One region of the Paenibacillus sp. FSL H3-0286 genome, then DNA from elsewhere that is predicted to be linked to it. Evidence: a T-box and tRNA genes for the amino acid it is inferred to sense, from the RefSeq annotation. Region 1 holds a T-box; the other holds one or more tRNA genes.
What was found. The T-box of region 1 lies ahead of MHB37_RS25525 (valine--tRNA ligase). A T-box ahead of a tRNA ligase gene usually reads a tRNA of that ligase, here a tRNA-Val.
Positions count from the first base shown of each region.

Region 2: it encodes a tRNA-Val, which carries the amino acid that the T-box ahead of MHB37_RS25525 (valine--tRNA ligase) is inferred to sense. The anticodon was not compared.

Region 1 is NZ_CP150285.1:5,694,874-5,705,871, reverse strand. It holds gene hemC (hydroxymethylbilane synthase) at 1-356, shown strand, start outside; gene cobA (uroporphyrinogen-III C-methyltransferase) at 362-1,909, shown strand; gene hemB (porphobilinogen synthase) at 2,669-3,667, shown strand; gene hemL (glutamate-1-semialdehyde 2,1-aminomutase) at 3,750-5,051, shown strand; gene MHB37_RS25535 (RluA family pseudouridine synthase) at 5,048-5,983, shown strand; gene MHB37_RS25530 (LysM peptidoglycan-binding domain-containing protein) at 6,315-7,682, shown strand; T-box leader at 7,877-8,160, shown strand; gene MHB37_RS25525 (valine--tRNA ligase) at 8,263-10,962, shown strand; gene MHB37_RS25520 (folylpolyglutamate synthase/dihydrofolate synthase family protein) at 10,968-10,998, shown strand, end outside.
Region 2 is NZ_CP150285.1:2,909,646-2,920,643, forward strand. It holds gene MHB37_RS12995 (hypothetical protein) at 1-540, shown strand, start outside; gene MHB37_RS13000 (hypothetical protein) at 531-785, shown strand; gene MHB37_RS13005 (PHP domain-containing protein) at 941-4,153, shown strand; gene MHB37_RS13010 (hypothetical protein) at 4,137-4,271, shown strand; gene MHB37_RS13015 (hypothetical protein) at 4,264-4,515, shown strand; gene MHB37_RS13020 (hypothetical protein) at 4,520-4,696, shown strand; gene MHB37_RS13025 (Holliday junction resolvase RecU) at 4,693-5,238, shown strand; gene MHB37_RS13030 (helix-turn-helix domain-containing protein) at 5,424-5,633, shown strand; tRNA gene MHB37_RS13035 (tRNA-Val) at 5,837-5,908, opposite strand; gene MHB37_RS13040 (hypothetical protein) at 6,061-6,363, opposite strand; gene MHB37_RS13045 (copper amine oxidase N-terminal domain-containing protein) at 6,526-7,740, opposite strand; gene MHB37_RS13050 (site-2 protease family protein) at 7,943-9,016, shown strand; gene MHB37_RS13055 (hypothetical protein) at 9,116-9,328, shown strand; gene MHB37_RS13060 (GNAT family N-acetyltransferase) at 9,436-9,879, shown strand; gene MHB37_RS13065 (DUF3892 domain-containing protein) at 9,965-10,204, shown strand; gene MHB37_RS13070 (MBL fold metallo-hydrolase) at 10,267-10,998, opposite strand, start outside.

The sequences.
Region 1 (10,998 bases):
AGGGCGCACTCGGCATCGAGTGCCGCGCAGATGACGCTGACCTGCGGAAGCTGCTGGCATTATACAACGATGCCGATACGGCATTGACGGTAGCGGCGGAGCGCACGTTCCTTGGCGTGCTGAATGGCGGCTGCCAAGTGCCGATTGGTGCTCATGCGGTGCTTGACACAGCCGCCAAAGCTGCTACCGCTGAGCACAAAGTAATCTCGTTAACGGGGATGGTGGGAACACCGGACGGTTCAACGATTTTGAAAGAAACTTGCACGGGGATTGACCCGGTACAGCTCGGCGAAGAAGTCGCTAAAAAGCTGATTGCAAGAGGAGCGGAGAAGATACTGTCAGACGTTAGGGGATGAGTGGATTGACGGGGAAGGTTTATTTGGTAGGTGCAGGTCCCGGGGACGCAAAGCTGATTACTGTGAAAGGCCTCGAGTGTATCCAAAAAAGCGACGTACTGGTGTATGATCGCTTGGCAAGTCCTAGATTGCTGAAATGCATGAAACCCGGCGGGGAGAAGATTTATGTAGGCAAGCTGCCGGATCGCCACACGATGAAGCAGGAAGAGATTAATCAATTGTTAGTTGATTTGGCTTTACAGGGGAAAACAGTGGTGCGGCTTAAGGGTGGGGACCCTACGATTTTTGGCCGGGTGGGTGAAGAAGCGGAGCTGCTGCGCAAAAATGGGATCTATTACGAAATCGTACCGGGCATTACGTCAGCGATCAGTGTACCTGCCTATGCGGGTATACCTGTTACGCACCGCGATCATGCTTCTTCCCTGTCGATTATCACCGGGCATGAGAGTCCGGATAAACTAGATCATTCGATTCATTGGGATAAAGTAACGAACGCCACAGGAACGTTAGTGTTTCTGATGGGCGTAGCTAAAATAGGTTACATCAGCGCTCAGCTGATCAAGCACGGGCGGCCGCCAGAAACACCAGTGGCACTTGTGCGCTGGGGCACCCGCGCGGATCAGGAGACGCTGACGGGAACCCTCGCCGATATTGAGGCGAAGGTGAAGGCGGCGGATTTTCAGCCGCCGGCAGTCATCGTCGTCGGCGACGTGGTGCTGCAGCGTGAGCAGCTGAAGTGGGTCGAGGCGATGCCGTTATTCGGCAAACGCATCGTGGTGACACGGGCTCGCAGCCAAGCAAGCGAGCTGGTGGATAGAATTGAAGAACTCGGCGGGGAACCCTACGAGTTCCCGGTGATCGAGACGATTATGCCGGAAGGGGCAGAGAAGAAGGCGAAGATTGCAGCGGCGTTTGGCGCGCTGGAATCGTACGACTGGGTATTCTTCACTAGCCCGAACGGCGTGGAGTTTTTTTGGCGCCACTTGGCGGAGCTGGGGGCGGACATTCGCGGGCTACACCGCGCGCGTATTGCAGCGGTGGGGCCAGGCACAGCCGCCGCGCTGGCGCAGCGCGGGGTGATTGCTGAAGAACTTCCGGCAAAGTTTCAGGCGGAAGGTCTGATTGAGACGTTCGGTCCCCAGCTGCTGCCGGGGCAGAACGTGCTATTGCCGCGCGGCGATCTGGCGCGGGACTGGCTGCCGGACAAGCTGAGAGAGCTTGGCCTTCAGGTGACAGACGTGGATACTTATGAAACGGTTGTCACTGGTGAGGATGACGACGAGCTGCTGAAGCTGCTAGAGGAAGGTCGCGTTCACGCGGTAACCTTCACCAGCTCGTCAACCGTGCGTAATTTCATACACATCCTGAAACGGATGGGGCTTGAAGATCCGCTCCCGCTGCTTGCAAATGTGAAAATCGCCTGCATCGGCCCGTTAACGGAGCAGACTGCGGTAGACGCGGGACTGACACCGGGACTCTTGCCTGAAGAGGCAACCATAGATAGTTTGGTGCAGGAGCTCTGCCGCTGGAATGCGGAGACTCAGCTGCAGTAGCGCTCGGATCGAGGATAGAACGAAGCAATAGTTTACTGGTGAGCTTAACTTACGTAGCTTGCTTTCTGGTGGGAAGGTAAAAGCTGATTACTCCGCGGGGAGAGTAGTAGCTGTTCTACGGAGAAAGGCAGTGCCTGCTTAGAAATATAGCGCTCAGCTTATAATTAGTTACATTACAGGCTAGAGTTTGTTCGTAGTTACTAAATAGTTCGTGGTTACACGTGAGTTGGTAGTTATTAATGAGTTCGCGGTTACTTTTACTAACTAACATTTGTTGGTTTACTCGCCGTTATATCTACGCTCAAAAGTGCCACATCGCTACCTTCAAGTAACATATAAATTGAACTCCGAACGTAGTTACATATGGAGTTCGGAGGATAATATTTGGTTGTAAATTAACTGGTATGTAGAGAATATGCAGTAGGTTAATGTGAGCAGATCTGCTTGAGGTTTAGTTGTACTTCATACAATTAAATTTTCTATATATCAGCTAAAGTCGAGTTTAGTTGTAGTATGTGCAATTAAATATCCGCTAAATGAGGAATCTTCGCACTTTTGTAATAAATAACTGTAGAGAATGCAACTAAAGCTTACAATTAGGACAAAACATCGAGATAGTTGCACAAACTACAACTATACGTAGTTAGCCAGTGGTCGGCGGTTTGGTTGTAGCTAATTTAGACTTGGCTGCGGCTAGTTGTAGTTTGCTGCCAGACACATAATTTGGTTTTATATTTTATTTTTCAGGAGGATGAACAAATGAGCTTTCCAATTACACGTCACCGCCGTTTGCGCGGTTCTGCTGGAATTCGTGGCATGGTGCGGGAGACGATACTGAATGTGCTGGATATGGTACAGCCTATTTTTGTGACTTATGGAACAGGTGTGAAGAATGAGATTAGCTCGATGCCGGGTGTGTATCATTTTTCGCTGGATACGTTAAAAGCAGAAGTGGACGAGATTGCCGCACTAGGCATCCCGGCTGTATTGTTGTTCGGGATTCCTGAGACGAAGGATGCTATCGGTTCTTCCGGTTTTGCAGAGGATGGAATTGTGCAAGAGGCTACTCGCTTGATCAAGCAGTGGTACCCAGAGCTGTTGGTCGTTGCAGATACCTGCCTTTGTGAATTTACGGATCACGGACATTGTGGAATGGTGCATACGCATACGGTGAATGGTGTGGTCCATGGCGATGTTATCAACGATGCCTCGCTGGAGCTTTTGACTCGTACGGCGGTATCCCAAGCAAAAGCTGGAGCAGATATTATCGCCCCTTCCAACATGATGGATGGATTCGTTCACGCAATTCGTGCGGGACTTGATGAGAACGGCTTTGAGCATGTGCCGATTATGTCGTATTCGGTCAAATATGCTTCGGCATTTTATGGCCCTTTCCGCGAAGCAGCGGATTCAGCACCACAGTTCGGGAATCGCAAAACATATCAAATGGACCCTGCCAATCTGCGCGAAGCACTCCGTGAAGCAGAATCCGATGTGCTGGAAGGCGCGGATATGTTAATGGTGAAGCCAGCTCTGGCTTACCTAGATGTGATTCGTACGATTCGTGATCAGTTTGATCTTCCTTTGGTGGCTTACAATGTGAGTGGAGAATATTCCATGGTAAAAGCAGCGGCATTGCAAGGCTGGATCGACGAGCAAGCCGTTGTGCTGGAAATGCTGACGGGCATGAAACGTGCTGGTGCGGACATTATTATTACTTATTTTGCAAAAGATGCAGCCCGCTGGCTGCGCGGCTAATCTTCATCACACCGACATCGCGGCAGCTAATATATGTTTGTACAAGCTTGTGTAACCAAGAAGAGAATAGGAGTGAAGATACATGAGTAATGTGCCAATGGCGCGTAAAGAGGAAGCGTCCCGGAAGGCTTTTGATGAAGCAAAACAATATATTCCCGGCGGGGTGAACAGCCCTGTACGGGCGTTTAAATCCGTAGGTCTGACTCCGATTTATGTGGATCATGGGATAGGTTCGCGTATTTTTGATATCGACGGCAACAGCTTTATCGACTATGTGCTCTCATGGGGTCCGCTGATTATGGGTCATGCGCATCCCGAGGTTGTGAAGGCATTGCAGGAGACGGCGGTAAAAGGGACAAGCTTTGGCGCTCCAACGCTACTCGAAACGGAAATGGCAAAAACCGTTGTTGAACGAGTGGCATCTGTAGATATCGTGCGCATGGTTAACTCTGGAACGGAAGCTACGATGAGCGCGATTCGTTTGGCACGTGGTTACACTGGACGCAGCAAAATCTTGAAATTTGAAGGCTCCTACCACGGTCACGCGGATAGTCTGCTTATTAAGGCTGGCTCTGGTGTAGCTACATTGGGCTTGCCGGATAGCCCGGGTGTCCCAGAAGGCGTTGCAATGAATACCATTACGGTTCCTTACAATGATTTGGAGTCCACTCAGATTGCTTTCGAACGTTTTGGCAATGAGATTGCCGCAGTGATCGTAGAGCCGATTGCCGGCAACATGGGCGTGGTTCCACCGCTTCCAGGCTTCCTGGAAGGGCTTCGTAAATTAACTTCTGACAATGGTTCGCTGCTTATTTTTGATGAGGTTATGACAGGCTTCCGTGTTAATCGTGGCTGTGCTCAAGGCTTGTTCGGGATTACTCCGGATATTACTTGTTTTGGCAAAGTTATCGGCGGCGGACTTCCAGTGGGTGCTTATGGCGGCAAAAGAGAGATCATGGAGCAAATCGCTCCTACTGGACCGATTTATCAGGCGGGCACACTTAGTGGTAATCCATTAGCGATGGCAGCCGGATATACTACGCTCAAGCTGTTGACCCCGGAAGTATATGATCGTCTGGAACAATTGGGTGCACGTCTGGAAGCGGGTTTGAAAAAGAATTCAATTGAGACTGGCATTCCGCTCACTATCAACCGGGTGGGATCGATGGTTTGTCCGTTCTTCACTGAAGGACCTGTAATCAATTTTGAAACGGCTAAGTCCAGTGACACGGATCTTTTCCGTCGTTATTTTGGTCATATGGTAAACCAAGGCATCAGTGTGCCACCTTCACAGTTTGAGGGGATGTTCATATCGGCTGCACATAGTGAGCAAGATATTGATGATACCATTGAGGGCCATTATAATGCCCTGAAGGCCCTTTGAGCATCGGAGCCGGAGAAAGAACCGGTGGTGGCGCTTGGACCCGGCGTGGAGAGTGGCTGGAGGTAACACCCGGCAAAATCATTACTGGAGCCGAGGATACGCAGGCAATGATTGACAAGTGGCTGCTAGAAACTGTAGGTATGCCGGAGAAACTTTATCTGCGGTTACGCCGCGAGGGAGGCATTCAGTGGAAGGGTGACCGGCTTCGGCTGGCGCTTTTTCCCGATCGTGAAGCGGGGCTTGAACCGATATGGGAAGAGCTTGAGGTGTTGTACGAGGATGATTTTTGCCTGGTAGCTCATAAACCAGCTGGGCTGGCGGTACATCCAGATGGCAGTGGAACAGGTGTAACTCTGGATCACCTCGTAGCTGCGCATTATATCACTTCCGGCGAAAATGTGGCTGTGCGCCATATTCACCGCTTGGACAAAGATACAACGGGTCCGGTAATGTATGCGAAAAATGAGTTCGCACAGTTAGTTCTGGACGAGAATATGCGTGAAAAAAGCATCTCGCGGCACTACGCCGCGATCGTTGAAGGCATCGTGCCGCCTGCGCTTAAGGTGATCGATGCCCCGATTGGGCGCGATCGGCATCACGCTGCGCGCAGACGGGTCTCGCCCGGCGGACAATCTGCCGTGACGCGAATCATCCAGCGCGAGGCACTGCATGGCGGAAGCCTGGTGCATGTGCAGCTGGAGACTGGACGGACGCATCAGATTCGCGTTCATCTCAGCCATATGGGTCATCCCTTGTATGGGGATGAACTATATGGCGGTCCGGTTTGGGCTTCCAGCGCTGCCGGCCGCCATGCCCTGCATGGCGAGGCATTGTCCTTCCGCCATCCTTGGAGCGGAGAACAGCTGGAAGTCAGCGATCCGTGGCCGGAGGATATGCTGCAGCTGCGAGAGCTGCTGTCTGAAGCACCCTGACAGATACGTAAGTGGCTAAGGAACAGTAGAATCAGCAAAAGCTGGTTCTGCTGTTCTTTTTCTATTTTTTCAGAAAAAAAACATCTATCCATGTCTTATTAATAAAAGCAGCATATAATACTTTGTTCTTACGAAGTAGTGCATCTATCAGCAGGCTGAAGGTTTGGTGAGCTCTTAAATTCATGAAATTTATTAGCATCCTGTCCGGTTAGTACTACCAAAGTTGTCATGCCTCTCTGTTTGAAGCATATACATGTGGGGAGTAACATTTTGGGCTTATGCTCTGGGCCTGTCTCAGGGTTAGATTATGCCAAGAAGGAGGACATATCCCGTGTTTGATCAGTCCCACGGCTTGCGGTTTGATATTTACGAACGCATTCACCTTTCGGAAGAGCTTCCGGGAATAGCTGAGCTGGAGGAGGTTGAACTACTTCCGGAAATTCAGGTGATTCAGCGGGAGGATCGTGCCGAGTTATATGGTCAGCTGTTGCTTACCGGGCTTTACCGGAGTGAAGATGACCGAACACAACGTCTGGAGCATGCCATTCCCGTGGAAATCACTGTTCCGCTTACACGCGTCAGCTCGATTGAAGATATTGGGGTAGAGATTGAGAATTTTGATATCGATCTGCTCACGATGCGCACTGTGAATATAACAGGCGTATTATCGCTGCGGGGGATCGGTGGTGCGGACCCTCAACCTCAACCAGCCTGGCAGCAAGAGGAGTATACAGTCGCCTATTCTCCTGTGAATGATGACAGGGTAGAAGCTACTACGGAGCTACAAGAACAGGAAAATGATGCACTTTATGAAAATTCTCAGTGGACCTTCGGTGAGGATGCCTCACAGGTTGCTGTAGAAGAACATGAGCATGCCGAAGCGAATGAACAGGAAACAGAAGAATCATTAGTCTCTACTGGAGTCGCTCATACGTCCCCTGTAGTCAATTTCTCATCCGGTCAGGAGAAGGACAAGGGAGCTAAAGCACGGACACATAGTCTGGAGTCCCAAGTTGACGATGCTAAAGCGGGTTTATCCGATTACTGGTTTAAAGCCGAGGCCCAGAACAAAGAGGTTGAGGTGTCTCAGCTGAATCAAGCAAGCAATGTGAGCGAAGAGAACCAACAGTCGGCAGAGGAATATTTTACTCCTAGAGAGACCGCTGTTCCAGCCGTTAGTGCAGATGCAATTCAGGATATCCCTGTATTCGCTTCTGAAAATGAGGCTAATAATGCGCTTTCTAAGCAAGAAGAGAATACTGCGCCGATTAATGAGAATGCGAACGAAGTTTTTGTTTCACAAGAGAGTGTGGCTTCTCATGAGGAGAAACAAGATCTTAAGATCGCCTTGGGTAGTAAAAAAGAAGCAGAAATTCCGGAAAAAGAACATCTCACCTTCTCCTCTTTACTAAGCTCCAGTCGTGTCCGTAAAGAGCAGGAAGCTCTGCAGTCGGATGCAAACACATCTGCAGCAGTGGACGTTCCAGAGGTTGGCAATAATACGGAATGGAAGAGCAGATTCATTGCCAGCGCGGATGGAGCTAACATGTTCCGCAAAGTTCGGCTGTGTATTGTGCAGCGTGAAGAAACACTGGATACCATAGCAGAGAAGTATCAGCTAAGTGCGCGGGAGCTGGTAATGTATAATCGCTTATCCGGGCAGAGTGTAGAGGAAGGTCAAGTGTTGTACATCCCGTAATCGAATCGTGATGCGTACACACATGAATAGGTGAATCCCGATCAGGTATTAGGATCGGGATTTTTGCTGTTTCATTGTTGGAAGGGATGCTTCAGAAGAAATAAGTCGAAATTCAGCCTAAAGTCCCGCTGCAAAGGCGTATCCAGGTTGACTAGGGGGGGCTCAAAATGTATTATGGAGTAAGCAATATCTAAGTAAAGACTGGGAACGGGAAGAGTAGGCGGTCAGCCCTTCAGAGAGCGGAATTGCAAGTGCTGTGACATTCCGTAGGAAACAGCCCCCGAAGTCGCCCCGGAGTCGCCCTTCTGAGCTTATCTTCATACCTGTGAAGGATAAGTTAGGTTGTGGCCGGTAGCAGCCGTTATCTGTACGAGTGTCGCGCTAAGCTTCTGAATCCGTAGGGTAAGAAGTGTAGTTTTATTTTTCATTGGCGCGAAACAAAGGTGGTACCGCGAAAGAATGACCTTTCGTCCTTTGAGACGAGGGGTCTTTTTGTTTTTTTCAGAGACCTGTGTGCTCTATACAGCAACTTATTAACAACTATAAGCAACTACAAGTAAACTAGTGGAGGTATCAGAGAATGGCTGACCAAAACCATCTAACAGCGGCAGATGCTGCTGCTACGAATGAATCTAAAAACGAGATGCCAACAACGTATGATCCGAAGGCAGCAGAACAGAAATGGTATTCCTACTGGACAGAGGGCGGATATTTCCGTGCAGGCCAGCGTCCGGATGCTCAGGCCTATAGCATTGTGATCCCGCCGCCAAACGTAACGGGAATGCTGCACATCGGGCATGCGCTCGATTTCACATTACAGGATATCCTGATTCGTACTAAACGGATGCAGGGCTTCGATACGCTTTGGTTGCCAGGTACGGACCACGCAGGTATTGCAACACAAACGAAGGTAGAGCAGAAGCTGCGCGAGCAGGGGATTTCCAGACATGACCTCGGACGTGAGAAGTTCCTGGAGCAGGTGTGGGATTGGAAAGACAAATACGCGAACACCATTCATGAGCAGTGGGCAAAAATGGGACTTTCCCTTGACTACTCCCGCGAGCGTTTTACCCTCGATGAGGGTTTGTCGAAGGGAGTTCGCGAGGTATTTGTTAAGCTTTATAATAAAGGCTTGATCTATCGCGGTAAACGTATCATCAACTGGGACCCGGCGGCTCGTACGGCGTTGTCGGATATCGAGGTTGAATATAAGGAAGTTAACGGTCATCTGTACCACCTGCGTTACCCCCTTAAAGATGGCAGCGGACATATCACTGTAGCGACCACACGTCCGGAGACGATGTTGGGTGATACGGCAGTTGCTGTTCATCCTGAGGATGATCGTTATAAAGATCTGATTGGTAAAACGCTGATCCTGCCGATTATCGGCCGGGAGATTCCAATTATCGCTGACGAGTATGTAGATAAAGAGTTTGGCAGCGGTGCGGTTAAGATCACGCCAGCTCATGATCCAAATGACTTCGAGGTAGGTCAACGGCACAATTTGCCGCAGATCAACGTAATGGATGAGAGCGGTACGATGAACGAAGAAGCAGGACCTTACCAAGGTCAAGACCGGAGTGAATGCCGTAAGGCCATCACGGCGGATCTGAAGGAGCAAGGCGTTCTGATCTCTATTGAAGATCATGTGCATCAAGTTGGACACAGTGAACGTTCAGGAGCGGTTGTTGAGCCTTACCTGTCCACACAATGGTTCGTGAAGATGCAGCCGCTCGCCGAAGCTGCCATCAATGCACAGAAGGATGGTAATGGGGTTAACTTTGTACCTGAACGGTTCGAGAGAACCTACCTGAACTGGATTGAAAACGTACGCGACTGGTGTATTTCCCGTCAGCTTTGGTGGGGACATCGTATTCCGGCTTGGTATTCTGAATCTACCGGTGAGCTGGTTGTGGCGAATGACGAGGAAGAAGCGCGCCGGATCAGCGGCTTAACCGACCTGAAACAGGACGAGGATGTGCTGGATACTTGGTTTAGCTCCAACCTCTGGCCGTTTGCAACCCTAGGCTGGCCGAATGAAGACAGTGCAGATTTCAAACGTTACTATCCGAACGATGTGCTTGTAACAGGCTACGATATTATTTATTTCTGGGTAGCGCGGATGATCTTCTCGGCACTGGAATTCACCGGAGAGAAACCATTCTCGGACGTATTGATGCATGGTTTGGTACGGGATGCTGAAGGACAAAAAATGTCCAAATCACTCGGCAACGGTGTAGATCCGCTTGAGGTTATCGAGAAGTATGGCGCAGATGCTATGCGTTATATGATTTCTACCGGCAGCACAGCGGGTCAGGATTTACGCTTCCGCTGGGAAAAGGTAGAGCAGGCGCGTAATTTCGCTAATAAGATCTGGAATGCGTCACGCTTCGCCCTCATGAATCTTGAAGGAGTTAGCTTCGAGAATATTGACATTACTGGTGAGCTAACTACGGCTGACCGTTGGATTTTACACCGCCTGAACGAAACTTCTCGTGAAATTACGCGTCTAATTGACTCGTACGAGTTCGGCGAGACCGGCCGCCAGCTGTACAACTTCATTTGGGACGATTTGTGTGACTGGTATATTGAGTTCGCGAAGCTGTCGCTTTACGGAACGGATGCCGCAGCCAAAGCGAAGACACAGTCCGTACTTGCTTATGTACTCGACCGCACGATGCGCTTGATCCATCCGTTTATGCCGTTTATTTCGGAGGAAATCTGGCAGCATCTGCCGCATGAAGGAGAGACAATTACTTTGGCTGCTTGGCCTGAGTATGATGCTGCTCTGGAGAACCCGCAAGCGGTAGCGGAAATGAACCTGCTGATGGATGTAATCCGGGCAGTTCGTAATATCCGTGCTGAAGTAAATGTACCGATGAGCAAAAAGGTTGATTTGATTATTAAAGCGAGCAATGAGGAAACGCTGAGCATCATTACTCGTAACGACAACTACATCGGACGTTTCTGCAATACCTCTTCTTTCGAAGCTGGCCTGAATCCGGAAACGCCAGACAAGGTAATGTCCGCTGTAGTAACGGGAGCGGAACTGCTTCTGCCTTTGTCGGGGCTGATTGATATTGAACAAGAAATCGCTCGTCTGGAAAAAGAAGTGCAGACGCTGAACAGCGAAGTAGAACGCGTAGAGAAAAAATTGAGCAATCAGGGCTTCGTGGCCAAAGCTCCCGCAAAAGTTATCGAAGAGGAGCAGGCGAAGCAGGCGGATTATTCCGCCAAACGTGAGAAAGTACTTGCCCGCATAGCAGAGCTGAGAGGATAAGAGACATGGATGACCTAAATCGGGGCGGGAGCACCG
Region 2 (10,998 bases), 2.8 Mb from region 1:
ATACAAGTTAAATTGTCGATCAATGCTTGTAAGGTTGTTCCACAAGGCTATGGAATTGCAATGGATTACATATTAAAGACAGATGGTAGTATTGAAAAACACAAAATAGCTAAATCAAAAATATTAACTATTGATCTTGGATTCTATACGTTGGGATTACTTGGATTAGATAAGATGGAGATTATGAAAGAATCAACCGCACTTTTATTGGGTGTAGAGAATGCCTACAAATTATTGCAAAGCTATCTTCAAGCGTACATTGGAAGATCTCCAGCTAAGTATGAGTTAGATCCATATGTCATATCAGGATCGTATGAAGGGAAAAGTATTAAGAAATTAGTAAACAAGGCTTTTAGAGCATTGGCACAGCAAATACAGAATGAAATAGAAAGCTTGAACATTACCTTTGACTACTATCTAATTGGTGGAGGTGCTGCACATTTCATTTATGAGTACTTAGACTTACCAAACAAGATTCTGTTCAATCAATTATCTCAACTGAATGGATACGGAAAGCTTGGTGCTCGTCTATGGAGATAGTGGCAAGAGCAAGGCTAAGACCTGTGAAAGATAGGGATTTAATAAAAGCTTTTGAGCAGCTACCAGAACATGAAGATAAAAGTGATGTTGTAAGAGAAGCATTACGTCTTTTATTTTTTGGGATCAAAAACGAAAGAAGAAGTTTAAGCATTGAAATTCCTATCTATGAGCTAGAAACGGATGAAGAATTTATTTCAGATGAGGAAGTTAATAAAAGTATAGATGAATTTCTACAAGGAATATGAGAACGGGGTAAAACCTGTTCTATACATAGTTTACAAGGAAAACATTTAAATCCAGTAGGATTAAAACGTTGATTTATAAGGATATATAGAAATATATATATATTTTTTGATCAAATAAATATTTTAAAGAAATAAAGAAAGGAGTCGTTAACTACTTGTGCATCTATTGCAATTATCATAATCATCGAGATTACTCGAACATATATGTGCCCGACTGCTCAGTAAAAATTGATGACTATGTTAAACGGTCAAAAGAACTTGACCACAGAATTCTCTGTAGCATGGAACACGGATTCCAAGGAAGATATTTTGATACATATGATGTAGCGAAGAAAGAAAATTTAAAGTTTATATTTGGTACTGAAGCATATTGGGTTAAAGACAGATTCGAAAAAGACAAAACAAACGGACATATGTGCCTATTTGCAAAATCGGAAAAGGGTAGACGCGATATTAATCGTATTCTATCTGAAGCAAATGAGACTGGATACTATTACAGACCTCGTATTGATTTAGATTTAATATCCACACTAGACCCTAACGAGGTATTTGTAACATCGGCATGTATTGCTTTTTGGCAGTATGAAGATGTTGATAGGATTGTTACTGATTTGCACTCATACTTTGGGAAAAACTTCATGTTAGAGGTTCAGGCACACCATACCGATCCACAAAGACAACTACATAAGCGAATACTTGATCTTGCCTCAAAACATAATATTGAACTAATCGCTGGATGTGACAGCCACTTTATTTATCCTGAACAAGCAAAGGATAGAGATGATGTTCTAGAAGCAAAAGGTATTGTCTATGAGAATGAGGAAGGATGGTTTATGGACTATCCAGACGGAGATACACTAAGGCAGCGCTTCGTAGACCAAGGAGTATTATCAGAAGGTCAAATAGATAGAGCAATCCAAAACACGCTCTTATTCATGGATTTTGATGATTATGATTCAAACATTATTAAGGTATTCAGCAAAGATATTAAGCTTCCTACATTGTATCCTGAACTTACACAGGAACAACGTGATCATAAGTATAAAATGATACTGAATGATGAATGGAGAAAAGCAAAAGAATTAATTCCCCGAGAAAAACATGCTGAACATATTGATGGAATCAGAAAAGAGGGTCAAGTTGTAGTAAATACCGGAATGGCAGATTATTTTCTTATCGACTATGAACTTGTGAAAGAAGCTGTGAAAAACGGTGGGATAATAACTTCTACTGGTCGTGGATCTGGCGTATCTTTTTATACAAATACTCTTTTAGGATTTTCAAAAGTAGATAGAATTTCTGCCCCAGTTCATTTATATCCTGAGAGATTTATGAGCGAAAGTCGTATCTTACAAACGAAATCTTTGCCTGACTTGGATTTAAATTTAGGCAATCCAGAAGTTTTTATCGCAGCGCAGAATACAATATTGGGTGAGGGGCATGCTTTTCCGATGATTGCCTATGGAACGTTTAAGATTAAATCAGGATTTAAAATGTATGCCAAATCTCAGAATTTGCCGTTTGAAATTGCAAACGAAATATCTAAGCAATTGGAAAAATACGAAAATGAATTAAAGTATGCCGAAGACGATGAAAAAGACTTGATTGATGTATATGATTTTGTTGAAGAAAAGTATCATCATCTAATTAAGGAAAGCGAAAAATATACTGGAATTATATCAGATAAGAAGCCTCACCCTTGTGCGCATCTTCTGTATCAAGGAAATATTCGAGAAGAAATTGGACTTATTATGCTAAAGAGCGAATCAACAAAAAAAGAAGTTTTAGCATGTTTAATCGATGGTGAAATAGCAGAAAGAAATAAATTCCTTAAGAATGACTTGTTGAAAGTAGATGTTGTAAAGACAACACATAATACATATAAAAGAATCGGAATGTCCATCCATACAGAACAAGAGTTACTTAATGTAATAAGAGACAATAAAAAGGTATGGGATATTTATGCAAATGGACTCACTGTTGGAGTAAACCAAGTTGAAAAGTATTCAACAACACAGAAAGCAAAAAAATATAGACCTCAAAATATTTCAGAACTAACTGCTTTTATCGCCGCTATTCGCCCATCATTCAAATCGATGTATCATACATTCGAAAGTAGAAAACCATTTTCATATGGTATCAGCAGTTTCGATGATCTTATTCAAACTGAGGAAATGAAAAACTCTTTTGTGCTTTATCAGGAACAAACTATGGCTACTCTTGCATATGCTGGATTCCCATCAGATGAAACTTACGGAATTATCAAAGCAATCAGCAAGAAAAAACCAGCAGTAGTTAGACCATTGAAGGATCGTTTCCTTAAGGGATTTAGTGATAAAATCATGGAGAGAGAAACAGTTACTCATGAAGAAGCACTAGAAATGAGTGATCGTGTATGGAGAATTATTGAAGATTCAAGCGGCTACGGATTTAATGCTTCGCATGCCTATAGCTATGCCCTTGATTCTGCTTATTGTGCTTATTTGAAAAGTCATTATCCGATTTATTTTTATGAATCTCTTCTTAGGCACTTTGCAGAGAAAAAGAACAAAGATAAAATAGGACTTCTCAAAGATGAAATGCAAAGAGGGTTTGGCATTAAAGATGGAGGTGTAAAATTCGGGAAGGATAACAGAAGTTTTGTTGCCGATGAAGAAACAAATTCGATATTTGCGGATATATCTGGTATCAAATATATGAGTGCAAAAGTTGCCGAAGATCTCTACGAAGCAAGTAAAAATACATATAACAGTTTCGTCGATTTACTTATTCATTTAACTAAAAATACATCTGTAGATGCAAGACAGATTAAAATTCTGATTAAGCTTAACTATTTCGATATGTACGGCCATAGTGGACTTCTCACCAAGCTGTACAATGAATTTGTTAATGGAGAATATAAATATAAGTCTAGTTATGTAGAAAAAACATTGATCGTAAGAATTGCGAAACTTAAAGAAATTGAAGAACGGTTGAAACAAGATGGATTCCCTGAACTATTACCAAATGATGTTGTAATGACTCAGATTGAGCATATGGGCTACGCAGATGTGAAATATCCTAATATTAGTTCTTCCTGGTGTGTGGTAACTGACATCAATACGCAATACTCTCCAAAACTCTATTTGTATAATGTGAGAAGCGGAGAAAATATAATGTTCAAGATGGATAGAAAGACGTTCAATACAAAAGATAAGAGTTTAAAAATAAACATAGGTGATTTGATTGAAATAACTGAGCATAAAAAGAAATTTAAATCTGTTCCTGATGGTAATGGTGGATATATAGATACAGATGAATTAGAAATTTGGATTACTGGTTACACAAAATACATCAATAAGGAGACTAAGAATGCAAACCAACATTGATAAATTATCAAAACCATCAATTGAAAAACTACTAAATCGTCCTCTTACAGATGATTACTACACACAAGTGGTAAGCCAAGCTTTATTAAACCTCTTAGAAACGAACGAATATGAATAAAAATAATCAAACTAATTACAATGCGGATAGATTTTCATCAGATTATCACCGACACACCTTCCCTGATCCACAAGAAAAGGAGGTGATTGAGTACTCAACTTGTTCAGGATGTGATGAAGTTATCTACTCATTTGAAGTAGCTGCTGGTGAGATTTTAAACATTTATGGGATGAGTGTACATGACGAACGAACATGTATCAAAAAAGCAGTTGATGCTACGACTGCTATATTAGAAGAGGAGTGATTTATTGAATTTAGTAGGACATAATATTTGGTTAGTTGAACAATTGAAAATACATATGATTAAGAAACTGGAAGAGTACAATAAGGATGGATTCATTGTTGAGGGTAGATATCAGGAATTACTAGACAAAGAGACTAAGGCGTTGGATGAACGGTTAGAGGTTATGAAAGAATGGTTGTGAAAAAGAAAGAAGGCAAAGTTTTTGAAGACAATCTTCAAAAATCAGTAGAACAATGTGGTGAAAAAATATTCTTCACTAGAATAAAGGATGTTTTTATTCCGCCAGATTTACGTCAACGTGTTAAGGTAACCAAAAATGATTATGATTGCATGATGTTTGCAAGATCTCATTTGTTTGCACTCGAACTTAAATCAACAAAAGAAAACAGGTTTAGTTTTGATGAAAGTATTATCAAACAACATCAAATTGATAAATTATTAGAAGCAAGTACATACGAAGATGTAATTTCAGGATTTGTCATGAATTTCAGGGAGCCAGAGAATCGAGTATTCTTTGTCCCGATACAAGAATTCGTTGATTATCAGAATGTGGCTCAAAATCAGATCAAAGAACATAAATATATAAGCAAAGTAAATAAATCGAGTATTCCAATTGGTATCTGTGAAGAGATCGGTATAGAGATTAAGGGTTTCAAGAAGAGGGTTAATTGGCATTATCACATTAAGCAGTTTTTATCCGAAGCGATTAAAAAATTCAGATAATCAATTATTTTTTTAAAACTTATATGAAAGCACAGGGCTCCTAACGCCTCCTAGACGTTCTCAGAGGCTTGCTATGATGCTTAGAGTGATTAAGTTTATGTTTGTTCAATATAGTTTTTAAAGCCTCATATTGGGACGTCTAGAACTTGTAATTGAAGAAAAGTAAATGAAAAGTAGAGGAAGATATGGACGAACTAATAAAAGATGAAAAAATAATAAAGCGATTAAGAAATTTACCAGAACCGCTAAATCCAATAGACATCCAACAATTTTTAGGGCTGAGTAAAAATTCTACATATAATCTAATTGAATCAAAACAATTTTATAGTATAAGAGTCGGAAAATTATATAAAATACCTAAAAGATCTTTTGTGAAATGGTACTTAGGTGGTTAGAATTGGGGGGCGAAACAATGCCCCTCATTTTTTATTAATTGAATGTTGCATTAAGGAAAAACTTTTGCGCAGTATTATGTGCCCCCTGTTAAGCCCCCCAGTTATCAAAGAGCAATATTTCTCAAATTGTTTAGTATAAATAAACAAACAAAAAACCCTTATATAATAAGGGATTTCTGTGAGATATGTCTTATAAAACCGTATAGGACGGATGGGGTTCGAACCCATGACCCCTACCCTGTCAAGATAGTGCTCTCCCACTGAGCTACCGTCCTGCGACGAAATTTATAATACCATACGATAGAGTAGGATGGCAATTCTTTTTTATAATCAATATAGATGTAGAGTTGTATTTACTTCTTAATTTTCTCCGATTAAGTAGTTAAATAGCTAGAAAGGGGATGACCCTTCATCCCCCTGCACCGAGTCAGATAAAAAACGGGAGTAGAAATAGACTGCTTATTCCGAAAAAAGGGATACGGCGTGGATAGAAGCGGCGTCTTGGGTAAAAGCCGGGCTGGAACCCGAATTGTCTATAGTTCGACTGCTCGGCAGGCATTCCGTTCATACGATCGACCATTTCATTGCTGGGAACCGCTAGGGTGATATAGTTCTGATCCACGTGAGCGATGAAGCCGTCAAAGGATTGACCATCAGTCGTTACTATACCTACATATTTATTCATGCAATTCCAAGCGACCTGTTGATGAAAATTTGTATTTGATTCCATGGATATCCTCCTCGAATGTTTCAATCCTGATAACAGTCTATGGTCCTTTGCCTACAACGTTCACGGCGTTTGCCTATATGTAGGAAGGTTAATTTTCAGGGATAATCACTGAGGAGGATTCGATTAGTTCTTTAATCTATACACATGCTTGTGCTGTACTTTCTAATCAGTATTATTCTTGGAGTTATTGGAATGAGCTTCAATGGAGTAGATAACTTCTTTTTTGCCAGTAAGCGGGGAGTCATTTATAAAATACAATTTGTCACCGCTCCGTTTTACGAATTTCAAAGTATCTCCTTTAAAAGGAACATCGTTATTTTCCGCATATTCCTGATCCTTTGCTGTGAGTAGCTCCTTATACAAAAGGGTTCGCTCGCCTGTTTGGCGGTCGATTAAGGTTAGCAATCCATTCTGATTTCCACGAAGCAGTATGATTTCTTTATCAATGCTTTCTACATAGTAAGCATCTTCCTCGCCACCCAGCTTTACAAGATCAAGAGTATCTATTACATTGCCTGTGCCGTCTTGGATGAAACGTAAGGTATTACCATCATGCAAGATGAGGTTGCCATCATAAGGTTTGAAATCCGCATCTCCTCTGAACTGGTAAGCGAATGTGGCCTTGCGTAGTAATGCACCATTTTTGAATATGAGTGTGATTTCGCGTGTATTAATATGAGGCTCTCCATAGGAATCAATAATCTTAATGACTAGCAGACCCCCCGCCGTTTTCTCGATCTTCATTCCTGCCCAGTCAAAGTTTGTTTGGAGTGAAGTGAGTTTTATCACCGTATCCTTGCCTTGTGAGACATATAAATCACCATTAGCTTTGACCAGCGTATAGGTACGCCCTCCAAAGGATTCTGTGAAAACATTGTAGGTCTTCAGATCATCTGCTAAAAGTGTGTTCGTTGTGGAGTCCAGACGGAGATGGCTGCCTTCGAAAGCCTTAACGATAAAACGGGCCGGCACATATATCCCATCTTCTTTGGATTTAAAAGGTATTCCTCCTAGATCTACCGCTTTCCCGTCAAGCACGCCAGTTTGACTCCCGATTCGAACAGCAAAACTTTTAGTCCAGCCTTTGAACAGAGCACGTTTGCCGGATTTATCCCATTCCATTTTTAAGCCAGCTTGTTCAGCGATCCCCCGAACATCTACGTAGATTACACCATTTTTGAGCAGCGCAGGTCCGCCTATGTTTCCACCAGGAATGCCAAATTGGTAGTATACTTGCGAAGTATTAGCAGAGGAAGCTTGGGTGAGCGCAGAGGACACCGATACAGTTAATGAAGAGCTTGCTGACATGGTGGCAGGGAGTAAAAATGTTGAGAGCATTAAGACGGATAACCAAGCTTTGGAGTGAAAAGAGAGCATATTAACCAACCCTTTCTTTATCTGGCAGTAAAATTTATCCATGATAGTTGGTTTGACGCTGAAACGTTTCTAAAAGTTGCGTCGTATACTTTCCGAAGGGCTCACTGTAGAAATATCCTTAATGCTTCTATGATAAGATAGATGGAACTGTACAGTAGTTTCTTAAAATTGAAAGATAAAGGAGCTTGTGATCTTGCCGCAAATGCAAAATGAGCAGAAAAAGAATACTTCTACTCCGCTGAAATGGTTGGGGGGCGGAGCCGCCATGCTCCTGTTAAAAGGAAAGGCGATTTTGTCTCTGCTGAAAATAGGTAAAATTGCCGGGCCGTTAATTTCCATGATGGTTTCGATAGGGGCATATGCTTTGATTTATCCGTGGGGGTTTGCTATAGGTATTGTCCTGCTTTTGCTTGTTCATGAATTGGGACATGTTATAGCCGCTAAGCGGATCGGGCTACCCGTCAGCGCTCCGTTATTTATTCCTTTTTTAGGCGCGTTAATTACTATGAAAAAACATCCGCTGGATGCGAAGACAGAAGCGTATGTTGCTTTTGGCGGACCGATTCTGGGTACTATTGGGGCTACTGCTGTGTTTGGAGCGGCATATTATATGGATAGTCCACTTCTTTATTCCCTGGCTTATATAGGCTTATTGCTTAATTTGATTAACCTGCTGCCAATCCATCCGCTAGACGGTGGACGTATTGCTACCGCAGTTACGCGCTGGCTGTGGCTTGTGGGTCTGGTGGGTGGCTTAGCTATAATCGTTTACTTGCGTTCGATTTTGTTCTTTATCATCTGGGCAATGTTTGCTTACGATCTGTATAATAAATATGTGAAAAGACGTAACAACAACCGGCCGCAGTCTGTCACTAAGGGGTTCTTAATTCCCGTGGAGCCCTTGCGAGAGGCGGGTTACATGATTCCAGGAGCTGAGCATCGCCGGGATTTACCTTTTACTACCTACAGTGATCTAGAGAGACAGCAGTATGTTGTGGTAAGATGGGACCAGCTGAATTATTATGGCAAAGCTACACTGCCACAGCAATGTATTATTGAAAAGGTAAGAATTTCGCAGCTGGAGCAAGTAACGTTAGAGAATGGTCTTCATTTAAAAATGCAATGTGACATCAGCTGTACCGTGCACGATAATGATAAGTATTACGATGTGCCAGCCAATACACGCTGGAAATATGGGACAGCTTATTTTGTTTTAGCAGGCTTTTTGGTTGGGATGATGTATTTAGTCCATTTGGTTGGAAACGTCAATCTCTAAGAGGGAAACTGGAATGAATAGCTCCTATTGTTTATAAAGCTCCTGAATCGTCAAAGCTGTAGTGAGTATAACTGCAGCTGCGATGAAAGGAGCTTTTTTATGTCTAAAATTGTGAAATGGGAAGTCGGCGTTTGCCTAGTGTTACTGCTGGGTGTAGTGGGGTGCTCTACGGTGAAACCCGCAAAAGTTATCGAAATCAATGAGATGACCAATCTGGATGGCAAATCTAAAAGTCAGTATCCTCCGTTGTCACCTGTGATGCAAGACGTATATAACCGTTCAATCCCTGAAGAAGTATATTCTGTGGATTAGTCTACTGAGAGGTTACGGATTCCATGTGTAGGCTTTTCTTTCTTGTCATTATTTTATATAATAGACAACTATCGTTGGCTACATAGAGAGAGGAGTTTGCAACTAACATGGCGGCAGAAATCTTACGGGTAACTACAGAGGAACAGCTTCAGATGGGGCTGGATATCCGTACTAAAGTATTTGTTGAGGAACAAAAGGTACCGGCCGAGGAAGAAATTGACGAATATGATGCCATCAGTCCGAATGCGCACCATATTCTGATTATAGATGAAGGGATACCTGTAGCAACGGGTAGATTGATCTATTACAAAGCAGGGACTGCTAAAATGCAGCGCATCGCCGTATTGAAAGACTATCGGGTCAAAGGATACGGACGTGTCTTGTTACTGGCGATGGAAGAGCTTGCTCGGGAGCTTGGACTGGAAGCTTCAATTCTAGATGCTCAGTGTCAGGCAGAGAATTTCTATAAGAAACTCGGCTATGAAGTTATTTCTACAGAACCATTTTATGATGCAGGTATATTACATGTACGTATGCAAAAAATGCTTTAAAGATGGCGCACATAATTATTGGACGCTCTACGCAAGCTAGGATGTGCCGAATGATGGCAAATCCAAGTGCAAGGGGCGAACTTAAGTGCCAAATAACGAACGTGAATCTTTCGTAGCTGTTCAAAAAAATGGGGATGGCGATTTAACAAGCTTCCAGACCTCTACAGGACGTGTGCTGGCGTATGACCAAGCCCTGCAAGAAGTACAGGCCGGAAATATTGCCGGAGTGAACGCTTTTAAAGGTAAGGATGGAGAAACTTATATTCGCGGAGATGCGGATGGAGATCCAACTAACAATCTGGATAATTTGCCGACATTTTCATAGTTCAACACGAAAAGCCGTACATACGTCTACAGACGTTTATGTACGGCTTTTTTTTGTAAAGATCAGAGTTTATAGTTCACATGCTGCTCTAAAAATTCCATCTCTCCTGTAAGTCCGACGAAATCTGGTTGTTCATCGCTATAATGCATGAGCTTGATCCGCTCGCGAACATCTTTAGGCAGAGACATCAGCTCTTCCAGCGTGGTGTGAACAACGCCTGTTCCACCTAGTTGGCAGTCATGCAGGATGATCCGGATCCCGCGCTCCCGCACAAGGCTAATCAGTAGATCCGGCTGAAAGGTCATGTCCGCACTATAAAAAATCTCGTTGTTTATTAGAAGGGAATAACTGTTTTTCCCGGGAATATGCGGTGTTTGTATGATCTCTAATGAAAGAGTAGGAGAGAGCTTGTAGGTATTTTCAGGCTGCATGGGCTTAACATCGAAGATATCAGATAAGGAAGATACAGCATCTTCTTGGTATAAACCTCCCTTTAACGTATTGTTCCACAAGGGCTCTATAAGTGTCTCCGGAAGAAGTAAGGTCATTTTTTTACCGTGCACATGCTTTAAGGTTAGCGCAAGCTCTTCCAGCCCTCCAACATGATCTGCATGAATATGTGTAATGAGCGTAGCATTTACGTCACTGAAGGATTTTTCAAGTCTATGCATGGCAAGCGGGGCTGTTATCCCGCAATCAATCAGCAGGGTGTAATTTTCATCTAGCAGCAAGCCATTGTTGTTAAAATATTTTTTCGCAAAAGCATTGCCTGTTCCTAGCATTTGTAGGCTTAG